Regions from separate parts of the Spirillospora sp. NPDC049024 genome, predicted to be linked through region 2. Evidence: predicted binding sites of a transcription regulator. Region 2 holds the regulator's gene; each other region holds the start of a gene.

Region 1 (4,662 bases), on a different contig from region 2:
CTGGCGGCGCATGCGGCCCTCGGTCCCCGCCGCCCTCAGCGTGTCCACCCTCGGCACCCTGATCAGCATCGTCGTCGTCGCGCTCGCCGCCATGTGGCTCGTCGGCATGGAATGGCGCTCGGCGTTCCTGCTCGCCGCCGTGCTCGCCCCCACCGACGCGGCCGCGGTGTTCTCGGTGCTGCGGCGCCTGCCCCTGCCGTCCCGGCTGACCGGGCTGCTGGAGGCCGAGTCCGGCTTCAACGACGCCCCCGTCGTGATCATCGTGGTCACGCTCAGCACCCACACCGGCGCCCCCAACCTGGCGGAGCTGCTCGGCATCATGGTGTACGAGCTGGTCGCGGGCGGGATCGTCGGCGTCGCGATCGGCTGGCTGGGCGCGCAGGCGCTGCGCCGCGTCGCGCTGCCCGCCTCCGGCCTCTACCCCATCGCCGTGCTGTCGCTGTCGATCGGCTCCTACGGGGCCGCCTCCCTGATGCACGCCAGCGGGTTCCTCGCCGTCTTCGTCAGCGCCCTCGTCCTCGGGAACTCGCGGCTCCCGCACCGCCCCGCCACCCGGGGCTTCGCCGAGGGCGTCGGATGGCTCGCGCAGATCGGGCTGTTCGTGATGCTGGGCCTGCTGGCCGACCCCGGCGACCTGCCCGGCCACATCCTTCCCGCGCTCGTCGTCGGCTTCGTCCTGCTGCTGGTGGCCCGCCCGCTTTCGGTGGTGCTGTCCACGCTGGGCTTCGGGCTGTCGTGGGGCGAGAAGATGTTCGCGTCCTGGGCGGGGCTGCGGGGGGCCGTCCCGATCGTCCTCGCCACCATCCCGATGGTCGCGGACGTCGGGAACGCCGACCGGCTCTTCGCGATCGTGTTCAACATCGTCGTGGTGTTCACCCTGCTCCAGGGGCCGACGCTGCCGCTCGCGGCGCGGCTGTGCCGGCTGCGGAGCGACGAGCAGACCCGCGAGCTGGACGTCGAGGCGGCGCCGCTGGAGGAGCTGCACGCCGACCTGCTGGAGGTGCGGATCCCCGCCGACTCGATGATGAGCGGTGTGGAGATCTTCGAGCTGCGGCTGCCGCCCGGCGCGTCCGTCACCCTGGTCGTGCGGGACGGGGCGAGCTTCGTGCCCGAGCCCACGACGCCCCTGCAGGCGGGCGACACGCTGCTGGTCGTGACCACGGCCGAGGTGCGCGAGGCCACCGAGCGCCGGCTGCGCGCGGTCAGCCGCAAGGGCAGGCTGGCGGGCTGGTTCGGGGAGAAGGGGACCTGACCCGGGCCATGCCCGGCCTGGGAACATCCCGGGGGCGAATCCTGTTCTCCGCATGGGTACCATTAGCAGTCGTCTAGAGTGAGTGCCAGTCCGGCCCGCCGCCGGGCTGAGGCAGCGAGGAGGAACCGTGCCGACGTATCAGTACGTTTGCACCGAGTGCGGCGAGCCTCTGGAGGTCGTGCAGAAGTTCAGCGACGACGCGCTGACCGAGTGCCCGGCGTGCAGCGGCAGGCTCCGCAAGGTCTTCTCCGCCGCGGGGATCATCTTCAAGGGCTCGGGCTTCTACCGCACCGACAGCCGCGGCTCCGGCAAGTCGTCCTCCACCGTGGGGGCCTCGTCCAACGGCTCGTCCAACGGGTCGTCCAACGGCTCTTCGAGCGACTCCGCCAAGTCGGACTCGTCCTCGTCGTCGACCGACTCGTCGTCGTCCTCGTCGTCCTCGTCGAGCGGCAAGACGTCGTCCTCGACCGAGAAGGTCGCCTGACCTCGTAAGACCTCTCCGCACGCACCGGGGGATCCGTCCGGGTCCCCCGGCTTTCGCCGTTCCTCCGGGCCGCCGCCTACGTCTTCCGGCGTAGGCGGCGGCTTTCGTTTGCCCCGGAAGAGGTAGTGCGGGTCCGTCCCCACGCCTGACGCGGCGCCGCAGGCGTTTCGCGACCATGGATGAGACGAGGGGGCGACCCCGGTCCGGCAGGACTCCTCCTCTCATGCGACTTGACTTAGCTCTACTTTAGAGAGACTCTTCTATCGAGAAGCTCATCCAGGGTGAGCCTTTCGAGGATTCGCGATAGTACTTGACATGTCTCGCCAGACGAGAGACTCTTTGGTCGAACGCGACATATCTCGATTTCGCCCGGTTGCACACAGGAGAGGAACCATGAGCGCACCTAGCCCGGCTCCCCCCAGGCCGCGGTCGTACCGTCTGGCCGGACTGATCGCCGGACGGCGCACCAAATGGGCCGTGCTGGCCCTCTGGATCGTCCTGCTGGCCGCCCTCGGCCCCCTCGCCGGCAAGCTCGGCGACGTCGAGAAGAACGACGCGGCCTCCTGGCTGCCCGCCGGGGCCGAATCCACGCGGGTCGTCGAGTTGGAGAAGCAGTTCCGCAAGGACGAGACGATGCTCGCCGTCGTCGTCTACGAGCGGTCCGGCGGGATCACCGCGGCGGACAGGGCCAAGGCCGAGTCCGACGTGGCGGCCTTCCAGAAGCTGCCCGGAGCGCAGAAGGCGCAGGGGCCGTTCCCGTCCAAGGACGGCAAGGCCCTGCAGACCCTCGTGCCGCTGACGGACGAGGACCTCATCGCCGCCGTCGACCAGGCGCGCGACCTCGCCGAGCGCGGGCCTCCCGGGCTGTCCTCGCACGTCACCGGTCCCGCCGGCGGCGGCGCCGACCAGTTCGAGGTCTTCCAGAGCCTGGACGGCTTCCTGCTCATCGCCGCCGGCCTCGTCGTCATCGTCCTGCTGCTGTTCATCTACCGCAGCCCCGTCCTGTGGTTCGTCCCCGTGCTCAGCGCCGTCTTCGCCTTGGGGCTGGCCCAGTCGACGGTGTATCTGCTCGCCAAGTACGCGGACCTCACCGTCAACGGCCAGAGCGCCGGCATCCTGACCGTCCTCGTCTTCGGCGTCGCCACCGACTACGCGCTCCTGCTCGTCGCCCGCTACAGGGAAGAACTCCACCGGCACGAGGACCGGCACGAGGCCATGGCGTACGCGCTGCACCGCGCCGCGCCCGCCATCATCGCCTCCGCGGCCACCGTGGCCGTCGGGCTGCTTTGCCTGATGCTCGCCGAGATGAACTCCACCGCCGGCATGGGCCCCGTCGCCGCCGCCGGCGTCCTCACCGCGCTCGCCGCCATGACGACCCTCCTGCCCGCTCTCCTGGTCATCTGCGGCCGCTGGCTGTTCTGGCCCCTGATCCCCCGCTACGACGCCAAGTACCTGGAGCCCGAGGCCTACGAGGCCGAGCACGGCATCTGGAGCCGCGTGGCCGGGATGGTCGGGAAGCGCCCGCGCGCGCTCTGGGCCGCGACCATGCTCGGACTGATCGTCCTCACGCTCGGCCTGGGCTCGCTCAAGGCGGACGGCCTGTCGGACGCGGGCCAGTTCACCGGCAAGCCCGACTCGGTGAAGGGCTCGGAGGTCGTCGCCCGGCACTACGCCGCCGGTTCGGGCGCGCCGGCCGTCGTCATCGGCAAGGCGCCGGCGTCCGAACAGATCGCCCAGGCCGTGCGGGGAACGGCGGGCGTCGCCGAAGTGAGCGCCCCGGTCACAGCGAGCGGCCGGGTCAAGTTCGAGGCGACGCTCAAGGACGCCGCCGACAGCCAGGCCGCGCGCGAGACCATCGACCGCCTGCGGTCCGCGGCGCACGCCGTCCCGTCCGCGGACGCCAAGGTCGGCGGCATGACGGCGACGTCCCTGGACATCAAGCGCGCCTCGGCCCGCGACAACAAGGTGATCATCCCGATCGTGCTGGGCGTGGTGCTCCTCATCCTCATCGCGCTGCTGCGCGCCCTGGTCGCACCGCTGCTGATGATGGGCACCGTGGTGCTGTCGTTCCTCGCCTCGCTCGGCGCCTGCGCGGTGATCTTCGAGCACGGCTTCGGGTTCGAGGGCACCGACTCCGGGTTCCCGCTGCTGGCCTTCATCTTCCTGGTCGCGCTGGGGGTCGACTACAACATCTTCCTGATGCACCGCGTCAGGGAGGAGTCGCAGACGCTCGGCACGCGGCGCGGCATCCAGCGGGGCCTCACCGTCACCGGCGGTGTCATCACCTCGGCCGGCCTCGTCCTCGCGGCCACGTTCGCGTCCATGGTCACGCTGCCGCTGGTGTTCATGGTCGAGATGGGCTTCGCGGTCGCGTTCGGCGTCCTGCTCGACACCCTCGTCGTCCGGTCGCTGCTGCTGCCCGCCCTGTCCTACGACATCGGGCGGCGGATCTGGACGCCGGGACGCCTCGCCAAGGAGGCGCCGGCGGAACCGGCCAAGGTGCTGGACCCGGTCGGCTGACGTCGCCGGACGCGGAGAGGGGCCCGGCTCCGGCCGGGCCCCTCGCCCGTTCCGCCGCGGAGTTATCCACAATCGGTGGACGGCCTGCCGGGGACGGCGTTCGGGTGGCTAGGGTCGGCGACATGTCCACTTCGGCTTCCGCGTCCCAACCCGCCGCCGAGATCGGCGTCATCGGCGGCTCCGGGTTCTACTCGTTCCTCGACGACGTCGAGGAGGTGCGGGTCGACACCCCCTACGGCCCGCCGAGCGACCCCATCGCGATCGGCGAGCTGGCGGGCCGGCGCGTCGCGTTCGTCCCCCGGCACGGCCGCGACCACCGCTTCCCCCCGCACAAGATCCCCTACCGGGCCAACATGTGGGCGCTGCGGTCCCTCGGCGTCCGCCAGGTGCTCGCGCCGTGCGCGGT
Region 2 (4,662 bases):
TGGGCGGCGATCCGGGACTCCTTGGAGCCCTCCACGAGGTGGTCGACCAGGACGCCGAGGCGCCGGTCCTCGCCGGGGTCGAACTCCTCGACGATGGCGGGCAGGTCGTCGACGCCTTCGAGGTACTCGACGACGACGCCCTCGACGCGCAGGTCGTGGCCCCAGATCTTCTCGACCAGCTCGGCGTCGTGGACGCCCTCCACGTAGATGCGGCTCTCCTTGGCGACCTGCGCCCGCAGGCCCTGGACGGCGACCGAGCCGGAGGCGGACCGGGCCGGGCCCCTGGGCGCGGCGCTCGGCCGGACGAGGGTGACCGGCTTGCCGTCGATGAGGAATCCGGACTTGGTCAGCGGGAAAACCCGGCGCTTGCCGAACCGGTCCTCCAGGGTGACCCCGAACTTGTCGCAGCCGACCACGGCGCCGCAGAAACCGCTGTCGGGGTCCTCGGCGACGAGGCCCGGCTCGGCGGGCACCTCCGGGATCTGCCCCTTGCGCGGCCTGCGCCAGTCGCCCGCCAGCACGTCGTTTCCGTACTTCTTACTCCGCACAGGTCCGCACATTAACCCGCCGGGAGGCGCGTGCCCGGGCGCCCCGCTTTCCTCGGCGTGGCGTCCGTTCCGGGGCCGGATAGGATCACGCAGCCATGCGGAGAGTGCGGGGGCGCTCCAGCCGAGCCTTCCGGGCCGTAGACTTGGCACTCGAAAGCAAGGAGTGCCAGGAGCACGGCCCGGCCGGACGAAGGAGGTGACCACGTGCTGGACGACCGGAAACTAGCGGTCCTGCGCGCCATCGTCGAGGACTACGTCTCCACCAACGAGCCGGTGGGGTCCAAGGCGCTGGCCGACCGGCACAACCTCGGTGTCTCGCCCGCGACCATCCGCAACGACATGGCGGTGCTGGAGGAGCAGGGCTACATCGCCCAGCCCCACACCAGCGCCGGGCGGGTCCCCACCGACAAGGGCTACCGGCTGTTCGTCGACCGGCTGTCCACGATCAAGCCGCTGTCGGTCGCCGAGCGCCGCGCCATCGAGACGTTCCTGACCGGGGCCTACGACCTCGACGACGTCGTGGGCCGCACGGTGCGGCTGCTCGCGCAGCTGACCCGGCAGGTCGCGGTGGTGCAGTACCCGTCGCTGACCCGCTCGGCGGTGCGGCACGTGGAACTGGTCCCGGTGGCGGAGGGGCGGCTGCTGCTCGTCCTGATCACCAACACCGGGCGGGTGGAGCAGCGCGTCATCGAGACGGGGCCGATCTCCGAGGAATCGATAGGGCACCTGCGGGCGTTGCTCAACACGTGCCTGGACGGGCTCGGCTTCGGCGAGGTCCCGGCCGCGGTGGCGGACCTGCCCGACAAGGTGGGCCCGGACGACCGGCCGGTGGCGGCGGCGGTGCTGTCGGTGCTGCTGGAGACGCTCGTCGAGAAGCACGAGGAGAAGATCGTCTTCGCCGGGGCGGCCAACCTCGCCGCCGTGGACTTCTCGCAGAGCCTGCGGGACGTCCTGGTGGCGCTGGAGGAGCAGGTGGTCCTCATGCGGTTGCTCGGCGAGACCGGCGACTCCTCTACAGTTACGGTGCGGATCGGCACCGAGAACCCCGACCAGGGGCTGAAGTCGACCTCGGTCGTCGCCGCCGACTACGGGGTGGGCGACCTCACTCTGGCCCGGCTGGGAGTGCTCGGGCCGACACGCATGGATTACCCCAGCACGATGGGAGCGGTACGGGCAGTGGCACGCTACGTGGGACAGATCCTGGCGGGGTCGTAAGTGGCGAACGACTACTACGCGACCCTGGGCGTCCGGCGGGACGCCAGCGCCGACGAGGTCAAGAAGGCCTACCGCCGGCTCGCGCGGGAGCTCCACCCGGACGTCAACCCGGATCCGGAGACCCAGGAGCGGTTCAAGGAGATCACCCAGGCCTACGAGGTGCTCTCCGACCCCAAGAAGCGCGAGATGTACGACCTCGGCGCGGACCCCTTCGCGTCCGCCGGGGGCGCGGGCGCCGGCGGGTTCGGCGGCGCCGGGTTCCCGTTCAGCGACATCATGGACGCCTTCTTCGGCACCGCGACCTCGCGGGGCCCGCGCTCGCGCGCGCGGCGCGGCCGCAACGCGACGCTGCGGGTCGAGCTCGACCTCGCCGAGACCGCGTTCGGTACGACGCGCGAGCTCTCCATCGACACCGCGGTCGCCTGCACGACCTGCGAGGGGTCGGGCTGCGCGCCGGGCACCCACCCGGAGACGTGCGAGACGTGCCACGGCCGCGGCGAGGTCCAGCAGGTCCAGCGCTCGTTCCTCGGCCAGGTCATGACGGCCCGGCCGTGCCCGGCGTGCGGCGGCTTCGGCTCGGTGATCCGCAACCCGTGCACCGAGTGCTCCGGCGACGGCCGGGTCCGCACCCGCCGCACCGTCAAGGTGAAGATCCCGGCCGGGGTGGAGAACGGCATCCACATCCAGCTCGCCGGCGAGGGCGAGGTCGGCCCGGGCGGCGGCCCGCCCGGCGACCTGTTCCTGGAGATCGTCGAGAAGCCGCACCCCATCTTCGAGCGCGAGGGCGACGACCTGCACTGCACGGTCGAGATCCCGATGACGGCGGCGGCGCTCGGCACCAGCGTCACGATCGAGACGCTGGACGCGGCCGAGAGCGTCGACATCAAGCCCGGCACGCAGTCGGGGCAGGTCATCACGCTCTACAACCGGGGCGTCCGGCACCTCAACGAGAGCGGCCGCGGCGATCTGATGATCCACGTCAACGTGGAGACGCCGAACCGGCTCGACGAGGAGCAGGAGGAGCTGCTGCGGCGGCTCGCGGTGCTGCGCGGCGAGGAGCGCCCGCCCGGCAGGTTCGCCCCCGGGCAGCGCGGCGTGTTCTCCCGCCTCAAGGACGTCTTCAACCAGCACTGAAGCGCGGTGGCGGCGGCCTACCAGGAAGGCCGCCGCGGCGACTAAGAGCATGGCGGCAGGCCCCCGTACGAGCGGATCGGAACCGGGTGCGGGGGACGGCCTCATGGGGAGCAGCGATGTGTTCAGCTGACCGGGCGCCCGCGCGCCGCGGGCGGTTCGGGTGAGCCCGCCGGTCTTCCTCGCCGGGACGGACGCGCTTCAGCGCGACAGCGTCCTGCTGGACGGCCCCGAAGGGCGGCACGCGGCGGCCGTGCGGCGGCTGCGGCCGGGGGAGCGGGTCGACCTGACCGACGGCGAGGGCCTGCTGGCCGAGTGCGTCGTCACCGCCGCCGACCGGGCGACGCTCACGCTCGACGTGCTGGCCCGGCACCGGGAGCCGCCGCCCTCGCCCCGCCTGGTGGTCGTGCAGGCCCTCCCGAAGGGCGACCGGGGCGAGCTCGCCGTCGAGACCATGACCGAGGTCGGCGTGGACGAGATCGTCCCGTGGTCGGCGTCCCGGTGCGTCACCCGCTGGCGCCCGGAGCGGCGCGACAAGGCCCTCGGGCGCTGGCGCGCGACCGCCCGCGAGGCCGGCAAGCAGGCCCGGCGCGGCAGGCTGCCCGCGATGCCGGAGCTGGCCTCCACCGAGGACGTCGCCGAGCGGATCTCCGCCGCGGCCCTCGCCCTGGTCCTGCACGAGGAGGCCGAGGCGCCGCTGAGCGCCGTGGAGCCGCCCGCGGAGGGCGAGATCATCCTCGTGGTCGGCCCCGAGGGCGGGATCAGCGAGGACGAGCTGGAGCGCTTCCGCGCCGCGGGCGGCCGTCCCACGCGGCTCGGCCCGACCGTGCTGCGCACCTCGACGGCGGGCGTCGCGGCGGCGAGCGTCCTGCTGGCCGCCACCGGCCGCTGGTAGCGCAGGTCAGGGCGTCGTCGACGCGCCCTGCTCGGTGACGCTCGCGGGCTCGCTCGTCTCGGCCGGCGGCGTCGGCTGCTCGGTCGGCTTGCTCGACGGCTCGGGCGTGGTCGGGGCGGGCGGCGACGAGGGCGTGGTCGGCGTCGTCTGCGTCGGCGTCTCGCTCGGGCACGGCGTGGTCGCCGGGGTCGGCGTGGAGGACGCGCCGGCCGAGGCGCCCGGCGAGGGTATGCGGCAGGACGAGAGCCCCGGCGAGGAACTGCTCGTCGGCGCCTCCGAGCTGCTCGGCTCGCCGGACTCGCTGCTCCCCGGCGACGCGGGGGCGGGGAACTGGGGGTCGTCGCCCTGTCCGGTGCGGTCGCCGGCGGAGTCGCCGCCCTCGTGCCCGGACCGGCTGCTGTTGCCGACCGACTGCTGGATCAGGTCGATCGTCCGGGGCGCCGTCACGCCCAGCCCGGCGATCAGCACGGCGGCGGCCACGGCGAGGACGGGCCGGGCCCAGTTCACGGTGAACCGGTCGAACCCGAAGCGCGCCGGGCCGAAACGTCCGAGACCGAACCGGCGGCCCTGGCCGTCGGCGATGCGGGCCCGGATGCGCTCCAGGCCGTCGCCCGCGGGGTTGACCGAGTCCGCCTCCGCGTGCAGGGCGCGGCGGAGGATCTCGCCGTGCTCGTCGTGGGGGTCGGTGGTCATGAGAACTGCTCCAGGACGTTGCGTAGCGCGGTCATGCCGCGCGCCGTATGACTCTTCACGGCGCCGCGGGAGATGCCCATCGCGTTGGCGATCTCCGCTTCGGACAGATCGGCGTAGTAGCGAAGGACGAGCGCCTCCCGCTGGCGGGCGGGGAGCCGGGACAGCGCGTCGATCACCGCT
Region 3 (4,662 bases), on a different contig from region 2:
TCCGGCTCGCCCGCACCGCTGGAGGTCAGCGTCCAGACCCGGGGCTCTGTCTCGGGCAGGGGCTCGGTCTCGGGGAAACGGGTGTCGGACGAGAGGAGAGTGGCCCGCCGGCCCGCGTCGCCTGCCAGCCCGCCCAGCCATAGGGCGGCCTCCTTCACGTCGCCGCCGACCGAGATCCACTCGGCCTCGGCGTCGTCCGGTACGGCCTCATGGGGGATGCCGGGTGCGACCTTCAGGCAGGCGGCGGGCACCTGCCGGGCCATCTCCAGGACGACGTCGAACGGCGGTTCGTACGAGCGGGGATCGAAGACCCGGCCGCGCGCCGTGCGCCGGCCAGGGTCCGCGAAGACCGCGTCGAAGCCGGAAGGATCCTCCTTGGTCGCGTCCCCGACCCGCACGGAGGCGAGACCGTCCAGTCCGAGAGCGGCCACGTTGGCGCGGGCAACCTCGGCCGTCAGCGGGTCCAGCTCCACGCCTTCCCCGATGAGGCCCGCGCGCGCTCGGGCGATGAGGTCGGCCCCTATCCCGCACCCCAGTTCCAGCACGCGCTCCCCGGGCAGCCGGTCCGCGAACCGTGCGGCACGGTAGGCCGCCACGCTCGCGCGCGTGGACTGCTCAAGCCCCGCCTGCGTGAAGTACATACGGTCGGCGTCGGCCCCGAACTTGGCGCGGGCCCGCGCCCGCAACCGCACCTGGGTCAGCGCGGCGGCCACGAGCGAGGGGTCGTCGTGCCGTTCGCGCAGCCGCGACGCCGTGGCGAGCAGACCGTCCTCGCTCACGTCCGCCTCGGCCGCCTCCTTGAGGAGCGCCTGGCTGGAGGGGGTGCGCAGGGCCCGGAACGACGCGATGTCCATAGGGTGGAAGTTAGCGGCAGGAAGCGGAACCCCGGGCCTGGTGAACGTCCGGAGACGGCCGGTCGGCGGGTTCGTGTCCGTGTTGACGGGGTAACGGGCACGGAATAGTCTCACGACTGGCACTCTCAAGGGTAGAGTGCCAACCACAGCGACGAAGGTCGGTCTGGCACCCGCGACGGCAGGCCGGTCCAGGGTCGCCTCTTCTGTCACATGTGCTGGTCGGTCATCCATGGCCGGCCGAGGACCAATCGAAGGGGAGGTCAGATCGTGACGACCGCCACCAAGGTTGTTCTCAAGCCGCTTGAGGACCGCATCGTCGTCCAGCCGCTTGAGGCCGAGACCACCACCGCGTCGGGCCTGGTGATTCCGGACACCGCCAAGGAGAAGCCCCAGGAGGGCACCGTCCTTGCCGTTGGCCCGGGTCGCGTCGACGACAAGGGCGAGCGCGTCCCGGTCGACGTCAAGGTCGGCGAGGTCGTGCTCTACAGCAAGTACGGCGGCACCGAGGTCAAGTACAACGGCGAGGAGTACCTCGTCCTCTCGGCCCGCGACGTGCTCGCGGTCATCGAGAAGTAATCACCGAGACGTGATGCACCCGCCCCGGTCGGCGCCGCCTTCGGGCGGCCCGCCGGGGCGGATCGCGTGAAAGAGGAGTATCCGCATGGCGAAGATCCTGGAGTTCGAGGAGGACGCTCGCCGGGCTCTTGAGCGCGGCGTCAACGCTCTCGCGGACGCCGTCAAGGTGACGATCGGCCCGCGCGGCCGCAACGTCGTCATCGACAAGAAGTTCGGCGCGCCGACGATCACCAACGACGGCGTCACCATCGCCCGCGAGGTGGAGCTGGAGGACCCCTACGAGAACCTCGGGGCCCAGCTCGCCAAGGAAGTGGCGACCAAGACCAACGACATCGCGGGTGACGGCACCACCACGGCGACCGTCCTCGCGCAGGCGCTGGTCCGGGAGGGCACCCGCAACGTGGCGGCCGGCGCGTCGCCGCTCGCCCTCAAGCGCGGCATCGACGCGGCCGCCCAGTACGTGTCCGACCAGCTGCTGAAGTCGGCCCGCGAGGTCGAGGAGAAGGGCGAGATCGCGCACGTCGCGACCATCTCGGCCCAGGACCCGCAGATCGGCGAGCTGATCGCCGAGGCGTTCGAGAAGGTCGGCAAGGACGGCGTCATCACCGTCGAGGAGGCCCACACCATGGGCCTCGAGCTGGAGTTCACCGAGGGCCTCCAGTTCGACAAGGGCTACCTGTCGCCGCACATGGTCACCGACCACGAGCGCATGGAGGCCGTCCTGGAGGACGCCTACGTGCTCATCGTGGACGGCAAGATCTCCAACGTGCAGGAGTTCCTGCCGCTGGCGGAGAAGGTCGCGCAGACCAAGAAGCCGCTGCTCGTGGTGGCCGAGGACGTCGAGGGCGAGGCCCTGGCGCTGCTCGTCGCCAACAAGATCCGCGGCACCTTCCTGTCCGTCGCGGTCAAGGCGCCCGGCTTCGGCGACCGCCGCAAGGCGATGCTCGGCGACATGGCCACCCTGACCGGCGGCCAGGTCGTCAGCGAGGCCATCGGCCTCAAGCTCGACTCGATCGGGCTGGAGGACCTCGGCCGCGCCCGCCGGATCACCGTCACCAAGGACGCCACCACCATCGTCGACGGCGAGGGCTCGGCGGACGAGGTGACCGCCCGGATCAACCAGATCAAGGTCGAGATCGAGAACAGCGACTCCGACTGGGACCGGGAGAAGCTGCAGGAGCGCCTGGCCAAGCTGGCCGGCGGGGTCTGCGTGCTGCGCGTCGGCGCCGCCACCGAGGTGGAGCTGAAGGAGAAGAAGCACCGCCTCGAGGACGCCATCTCGGCGACCCGCGCGGCGATCGAGGAGGGCATCGTCTCCGGCGGCGGCAGCGCCCTGGTGCACGTCGCCAAGGAGGGCTTCGGCGCCCTCGGCCTGTCCGGCGACGAGGCCACCGGCGCCGAGGCGGTCCGCCGCGCGCTGCCCGAGCCGCTGCGCTGGATCTCCGAGAACGCCGGCCAGGAGGGCTACGTCGTCGTCTCCAAGGTGCAGGAGCTGCAGGCCGGGCACGGCTACAACGCCGCCACCGGCGAGTACGGCGACCTGATCGCCCAGGGCGTCATCGACCCGGTGAAGGTCACCCGCTCGGCGGTCACCAACGCCGCCTCCATCGCGGGCATGCTGCTCACCACCGAGGTGCTCGTGGTCGACAAGCCGGAGGAGGCCGAGGAGGCCGCCGGCGGCGGTCACGGCCACGGTCACGGCCACGGCCACTGAGAACGGCCGACCGACGGGCTCGTCCCGTCCGGGAAGCGTAGGCGAGACCCCCGCCCCTCCAGGCGGGGGTCTCGCTGCGTTTCCGGCGGGTGGGCCGTCCACGGCCTGAGTCATCCCGACGGACGGGTCGCGTTCTCACCGGAGAGAGCGCGTTCCCGGCGGGAAAGCGCGCGACGCGCGGCAGCGGAGTGACCACGACGCGTAATAACTCCAGGTTCGCTCCCGCACTGTGACCATTCCGTTGTAGAGGACAGTGGAGACACGCCCGGGGGTGCTGGGCATCATGCTTGACGTGACCGAGGGATGCTTCGCCGGGACCATGACCGCGCGCGCTGCCGAACCCTCGAGCGGGCCCGCCCCTCCGGCTCCCGGCGGTCTCGGCCGCGGGACGCGGGCGCTGCGCGCCGCCGACGCCGGCGACGGCGACCTCAAGGAGCTGACCCATCTCGCCGTGCAGGGCGACCCGGGCGCCATCGAGGTCCTCATCGCCGAGGTGCGTCCCATGATCGTCCGGTACTGCCGGGCCCGGCTCGGCCGGGTCTCCGGGCAGTACCACATCGCCGACGACGTGGCCCAGGAGGTCTGTATCGCCGTCCTGTCGGCCCTGCCCCGCTACCGGGACATGGGCCGGCCGTTCGCCTCCTTCGTCTTCGGCATCGCCGCGCACAAGATCGCGGACGCGCTGCGCAGCGCGGTCCGCGCCGCCGTGCCCACCGAGGACCTGCCGGACGGTCCGGACGACCGTCCCGGGCCCGAGGAGACGGTGGTCCGCTACATCGAGGCGCAGCGTGCCCGCGACCTGCTCACGCGGCTGCCCGAGCACCAGCGCGAGCTCGTGCTGCTGCGGGTCGTCGCGGGGCTGTCGGCGGAGGAGACCGGTAATGTGCTGGGCATGTCGGCGGGGGCGGTACGGGTCGCGCAGCACCGGGCTCTGGCCCGGCTCCGGGCGATGGCCAGAGAGGAGTCGATCGCTTGACGGAGCGCGGCCCCCACACCGGCCTGCGGGGCGCCCCGGATCCGGACGAGCCTTCGAGCCCCGGCGACGCCCCGGCCCCGGCCCCGGCGTCCCGCCCGGTCGCCGCCCCGCCCGTGGACCTGTCCGCGGTGCGCCGTACCGACGCGATCATCGAGTCGCTGGCGGCGCGGGGCGCTGCCGGTACCGCGGCCCCCACTGAGGGCCCCACTGAGGGCCCCGCTGAGGGCTCCGCCGAGGGCCCCGACGAGGCTCTCCGCGCCGATCAGCCCGGCGGTCGGCCCGACGACGAGCGCGACCCGGCGGACGAGGGGCGGGCCGACGACCGCGACCCCGCGGTGCGGCTCCTGCGCGCGCTGATCGTCGACGTCGACGACCCGACCTGCGAAGCCCCTGACCAGAGCTGCGACGCCCCCGGCCCGCCCGCCCCCTCGGGGCCCGGCCCGCGCCGCCGCGGGCCGCGCACCATCGTGGCCCTGGGCGTGGCCGGCGCCGTCCTCGCCAGCAGCGGCGTCGCGGCCGCCGGCGGCGGCGTCGCCGAGCGC
Region 4 (4,662 bases), on a different contig from region 2:
GTCGGCCGTCGTCAGCAGGTGCGTGGCGAGCCCCGCCCACTTCTTGCGCACGTGCGCCACCTTGCCGCCGTCGGGGTCCTTCACCTCGAAGTTGTTGCGCGGCACGTCCACCTCGACCGTGCCGATGTGCGTCCCGCCGTCGTCGTAGATGACGTAGCGGCGGCCCACCCTTTCGGTGACGAACGAACCGACCCGCTCCCCGTCCGGCCGGAGGACCTCGGTGTACTCCCGGCCGGCCTGCTTGTCCACGACGTACAGCGGTTCGCCGTCGGGTGTCGTCAGCAGGACGGCCCGCGCGTCGAGGTTCGACTTGCCGGGGAACAGGCCGCGCATGACCGCCGAGTCGCCGTGGTCCTCGGTCGGCGCCGCGATGGCGAGGACGGTCCCGTCGCCGTCCAGCACCTTGTACCGCGACTTGGCGAACGGTCCCCTGCGAGGCTGTTCGACCCTGAGCACCGGGGAGCTGAACACTTCGCTCACGCGTTCTCCTGCCTCATCGGCCGCATCGGCGACCGCCCTCACTGTTCACCTTGCCGGCGTGCCCGCACCCTCCGCTGCACGCCTTCCAAGCGGCGATCCTGCCAACGGCAGGCCCCCAGGGGAAGCACTTTCCGCGCCCGGCCAGGCGCACCGCACCCGCCGCCCCGCGTTCTCGGCCCACTGACCTGCGGCGGTGCGGACAAGGTGACCGTCTGAGGAACATTCTTCTTTCGCTCCGGCGGCCCCCGGCCATCGCCGCGGACATCCACGCCGGGATCTAAGCCCTCCCGATGGCGTCCGCCCCGCCCGGCTTCGGCCCCATGACACGCCAAAAGGGGCGGTCCCCGAAGGAACCGCCCCTTTCACTCACACCCGCAGGGCGCGACGTGAGGACCCGATCAGAAGTCCATGCCGCCGGCGTCGGGCATGCCGCCCGCCGGGGCCGGGTTCTTCTCGGGCTTCTCGGCGATGACGGCCTCGGTGGTCAGGAACAGCGCGGCGATCGACGAGGCGTTCTGCAGCGCGGACCGGGTCACCTTGGCCGGGTCGAGGATGCCCGACTCGAACATGTTGACGTACTCGCCGGTGGCGGCGTTCAGGCCCTCGCCCGGGGTCAGGTTGCGGACCCGCTCCACCACGACGCCGCCCTCGAGGCCGGCGTTGACGGCGATCTGCTTCAGCGGCTCCTCGAGAGCGCGCTTGACGATGTTCGCACCGGTGGCCTCGTCGCCCGACAGCTCCAGCTTGTCGAACGCCTTGGTGCCGGCCTGCAGCAGCGCCACGCCACCGCCGGGGACGATGCCCTCCTCGACCGCGGCCTTGGCGTTGCGGACGGCGTCCTCGATGCGGTGCTTGCGCTCCTTGAGCTCGACCTCCGTCGCGGCGCCGGCCTTGATGACCGCGACACCGCCCGCGAGCTTGGCCAGGCGCTCCTGGAGCTTCTCGCGGTCGTAGTCGGAGTCGGTGTTGTCGATCTCGGTACGGATCTGGTTGACCCGGCCCGCGATCTCGTTGGCGTCACCGGCGCCGTCCACGATGGTGGTCTCGTCCTTGGTGATGACGACCTTGCGGGCGCGGCCCAGCATCTCGGTCGTGGTGTTCTCGAGCTTGAGACCCACGTCCTCGCTGATGACCTGGCCGCCGGTCAGCGTGGCGATGTCGCCCAGCATGGCCTTGCGGCGGTCGCCGAAGCCCGGCGCCTTCACCGCGACGGACTTGAAGATGCCGCGGATCTTGTTGACGACCAGGGTGGCCAGGGCCTCGCCCTCGACGTCCTCCGCGATGATCAGCAGCGGCTTGCCGGACTGCATGACGCCCTCGAGGACGGGCAGCAGGTCCTTGTTGGCCGACGCCTTGCCCTGAACGATCAGGATGTACGGGTCCTCGAGGACCGCCTCCATCCGCTCGGGGTCGGTCACGAAGTAGTGCGAGATGTAGCCCTTGTCGAAGCGCATGCCCTCGGTCAGCTCGAGCTCCAGACCGAAGGTCTGGCTCTCCTCGACCGTGATGACGCCTTCCTTGCCGACCTTGTCCATCGCCTCGGCGATCATCTCGCCGATCTGCGGGTCACCCGCGGAGATGGACGCCGTGGAGGCGATCTGCTCCTTGGTCTCCACGTCCTTGGCGAGCTTGGACAGCTCCTCGCTCACCCGCTCGACCGCGGCCTCGATGCCCCGCTTCAGCGACATCGGGTTCGCGCCGGCGGCCACGTTGCGCAGACCCTCGCGCACCAGCGCCTGGGCCAGCACGGTGGCGGTGGTGGTGCCGTCACCCGCGACGTCGTCGGTCTTCTTGGCTACTTCCTTGACGAGCTCCGCGCCGATCTTCTCCCACGCGTCCTCGAGCTCGATCTCCTTGGCGATCGACACGCCGTCGTTGGTGATGGTGGGGGCGCCCCACTTCTTCTCCAGCACGACGTTGCGGCCCTTGGGACCAAGGGTCACCTTCACGGCGTCGGCGAGCTGGTTCATGCCGCGCTCGAGACCGCGGCGGGCCTCCTCGTCGAACGCGATCATCTTTGCAGCCATAGGCTCCAGTCCTCCCGGAACAAGGTGGCTTAGACGGATCGAGCCGACGCCCGCGACGGACGGCCCCGCCGACGACTTCCATTCCGCCGCCGGCCTGAGGCCTCATCGCCCCGACCCATGACTGTGTGAAGTTGTCACTCTCCACAGCAGAGTGCCAATGTTTGTTTAGCACTCTACCCCGTCGAGTGCAAGCGCCACACATCCTCGCCCGAAGGTGTCACCCCGGCGTCCCGAACCCGCCCTGACCAGCGGTGGGACCGCGGGCGCGCGTCCGTCACCCGTGCAGGAACGCGGCACTCCCACGATGGCCGTCATGCCGAGGATCGCCGGCAACGCACCTGTCCAGGGCGACCGCCCGTCCCTGTCCGAGCGTCGCACCGGCCTCCTCCAGCGCAAGCCGGACGTCCTCGAAGGGATGAAGGTCTCTCGCAGGGAGCGCGACGCCCATCAGCGGCGAGTAGAGCGGAAGGCAGCGGCGCGGGCCGCCGCGAGCACGGCCGAGCCGGATGCCAGGAAATGACCGCTTCGGGTGCCATGGCCGAACGGTGGCGGCCCGCTGATCGACGGCGGCAGAGGGGGCCCATTTCATTGGAGAAAATGCGTGCGGATGTTTTTAGGAGGACCCTGTCCGTTGCGTCCGCTGATGCCGTTCCGGGGGGAATGCGGCGGCGTTTGCGGCGGCCCGATCGCCCGTGCTTGCCGCGGCCCAGCGGGCCGCTTTCGTGGAGTTCGGCGCGCGGCGAGGACTTTCTTCTCGGCCCAGGCGAAGGGCCGCCGCAAACGGTCCGGACATGGGTGGCCGCTCCGGCTTCGATGCGTGACCGGGCCGGAGCGGCCGTGGTGCTTCGGGTGCTCTCGCAGGAATCGCGGTCCGCTACTTGGTGGACTCCTGCTCGGGGCCCGCCACCGCGTTGATCACGGTGTTGCGCTTCCCGCCGTGGATGTGGCTGTTGATCTCGCCGGTCATCGTCGCGCTGTTCCCGGCGAAGACCAGCGAGTGGGGCGACTTGGTGAGGTTGGTGAACACCGCGTCGCCGGAGCCGTTCTCACCCACGAGGACGTGGCCGTTCTGGCCGACGGCCGCCTTCTCGGCCGCGTGGATGTCCACCGACCGGGGCTCCGGCCTGTCGGCCCGCCGCTGCGCCATCTGCGGAGCGGCGTCGGCCTGCTGCTGCTCCGGAGCGTTCTGCTGGGCCTCCTGCTCGGGCGCGGCCTGCTGCGCGTCCTGCTGCTGCGCGGCCTGCTCGATGCCCTGGTCGGGCGCGGCCTGCTGCGCGTCCTGCTCCGGAGCGGCCTGCTGGGCGTCCTGCTGCTGCGCGGCCATCTCCGCGTCCTGCTGCGGGGCGGCCTGCTGCGCGTCCTGCTGCTGCGCGGCCTGCTCGGCACCCTGCTCGGGCGCGGCCTGCTGCGCGTCCTGCTCCGGAGCGGCCTGCAGCGACTCCTGCTGCGGAGCCGCCTCCTGCTGCTGAGCCGCCTGCTGCTGAGGAGCGGCCTCCTCGTGCTCGGCGGCCTTGGCCAGGGCGACCTTGGTCGCCTCCTCCTCGGCGCCCTCGACGCCGGTGACGGCCGTGTTGTGCTTCCCGCCGTGGAGCTTCGTGGTGATGTCACCGGTCTTCACCGGCTTGTTCCCGATCGCCGTCGCGGCCTTGGGAGACCGGATGATGTCGGTGTACATCAGGTCGCCGGGACCCTGCTCGCTGACGTACGTGGGGCCGTTGTGCCCGAGGTACGCCTTCTCCACGGAGTAGAAGTTGATGTCGGCCATGGCCGAGGGAGCCGCGAGGACGGCCGCCCCCATCGTTATCCCGGTCACGGCCATCGTGCGCAAAATGCGCTTCATGCCTTTCCTCACTCTCGTATGCCGATCGGCGCCCCAGGGAGCGCCACTCCGGGAACAATCTTCCAGGGCGTGACCAGCGAGAAAACCAAGTGCCGGGGAGGCGATGATCAAGATCCGAGACGGGAATCCGACGCTCGCTAAAGCTTGATCCATGCGCGTTTAGCCGGACCGCGCGAACAGCCGCCCAATTCGGTATCCACCGGGGCATCCGCGTTCCGAAGAATCGCGAATTCGCTGCCCGTGCACGGAAAAGCCCCGGCACGATGGGACGTGCCGGGGCTTGGGCGGGCCTGCGTCAGCCGCCCGCCACCGCGG

Evidence for each region. Region 2 encodes HrcA, which represses chaperone genes, less so after heat shock. Its sites were predicted from a motif close to TTGGCACTCTCNNNNNGAGAGTGCCAA; they were not measured.
Region 1: AB0C21_RS25935 (FmdB family zinc ribbon protein) is a predicted target of HrcA. The motif match lies at 1,315-1,341, and genes of this name have one in related genera.
Region 3: groES (co-chaperone GroES) is a predicted target of HrcA. The motif match lies at 971-997, and genes of this name have one in related genera.
Region 4: groL (chaperonin GroEL) is a predicted target of HrcA. The motif match lies at 2,639-2,665, and genes of this name have one in related genera.

The regions. Positions count from the first base shown of each region.
Region 1 is NZ_JBEZFD010000014.1:185,175-189,836, reverse strand. Features, by position in the region: gene AB0C21_RS25940 (potassium/proton antiporter) at 1-1,252, shown strand, start outside; gene AB0C21_RS25935 (FmdB family zinc ribbon protein) at 1,380-1,736, shown strand; gene AB0C21_RS25930 (MMPL family transporter) at 2,130-4,256, shown strand; gene AB0C21_RS25925 (S-methyl-5'-thioadenosine phosphorylase) at 4,379-4,662, shown strand, end outside.
Region 2 is NZ_JBEZFD010000001.1:187,350-192,011, reverse strand. Features, by position in the region: gene AB0C21_RS00915 (DUF3097 domain-containing protein) at 1-548, opposite strand, end outside; gene hrcA (heat-inducible transcriptional repressor HrcA) at 753-1,763, shown strand; gene dnaJ (molecular chaperone DnaJ) at 1,764-2,897, shown strand; gene AB0C21_RS00900 (16S rRNA (uracil(1498)-N(3))-methyltransferase) at 3,058-3,789, shown strand; gene AB0C21_RS00895 (hypothetical protein) at 3,796-4,482, opposite strand; gene AB0C21_RS00890 (SigE family RNA polymerase sigma factor) at 4,479-4,662, opposite strand, start outside.
Region 3 is NZ_JBEZFD010000012.1:99,213-103,874, forward strand. Features, by position in the region: gene AB0C21_RS22940 (class I SAM-dependent methyltransferase) at 1-854, opposite strand, end outside; gene groES (co-chaperone GroES) at 1,122-1,430, shown strand; gene groL (chaperonin GroEL) at 1,516-3,144, shown strand; gene AB0C21_RS22955 (sigma-70 family RNA polymerase sigma factor) at 3,437-4,120, shown strand; gene AB0C21_RS22960 (hypothetical protein) at 4,117-4,662, shown strand, end outside.
Region 4 is NZ_JBEZFD010000045.1:200-4,861, forward strand. Features, by position in the region: gene AB0C21_RS42390 (phospholipid scramblase-related protein) at 1-480, opposite strand, end outside; gene groL (chaperonin GroEL) at 879-2,507, opposite strand; gene AB0C21_RS42400 (hypothetical protein) at 2,821-3,027, shown strand; gene AB0C21_RS42405 (hypothetical protein) at 3,382-4,347, opposite strand; gene AB0C21_RS42410 (MoaD/ThiS family protein) at 4,643-4,662, opposite strand, start outside.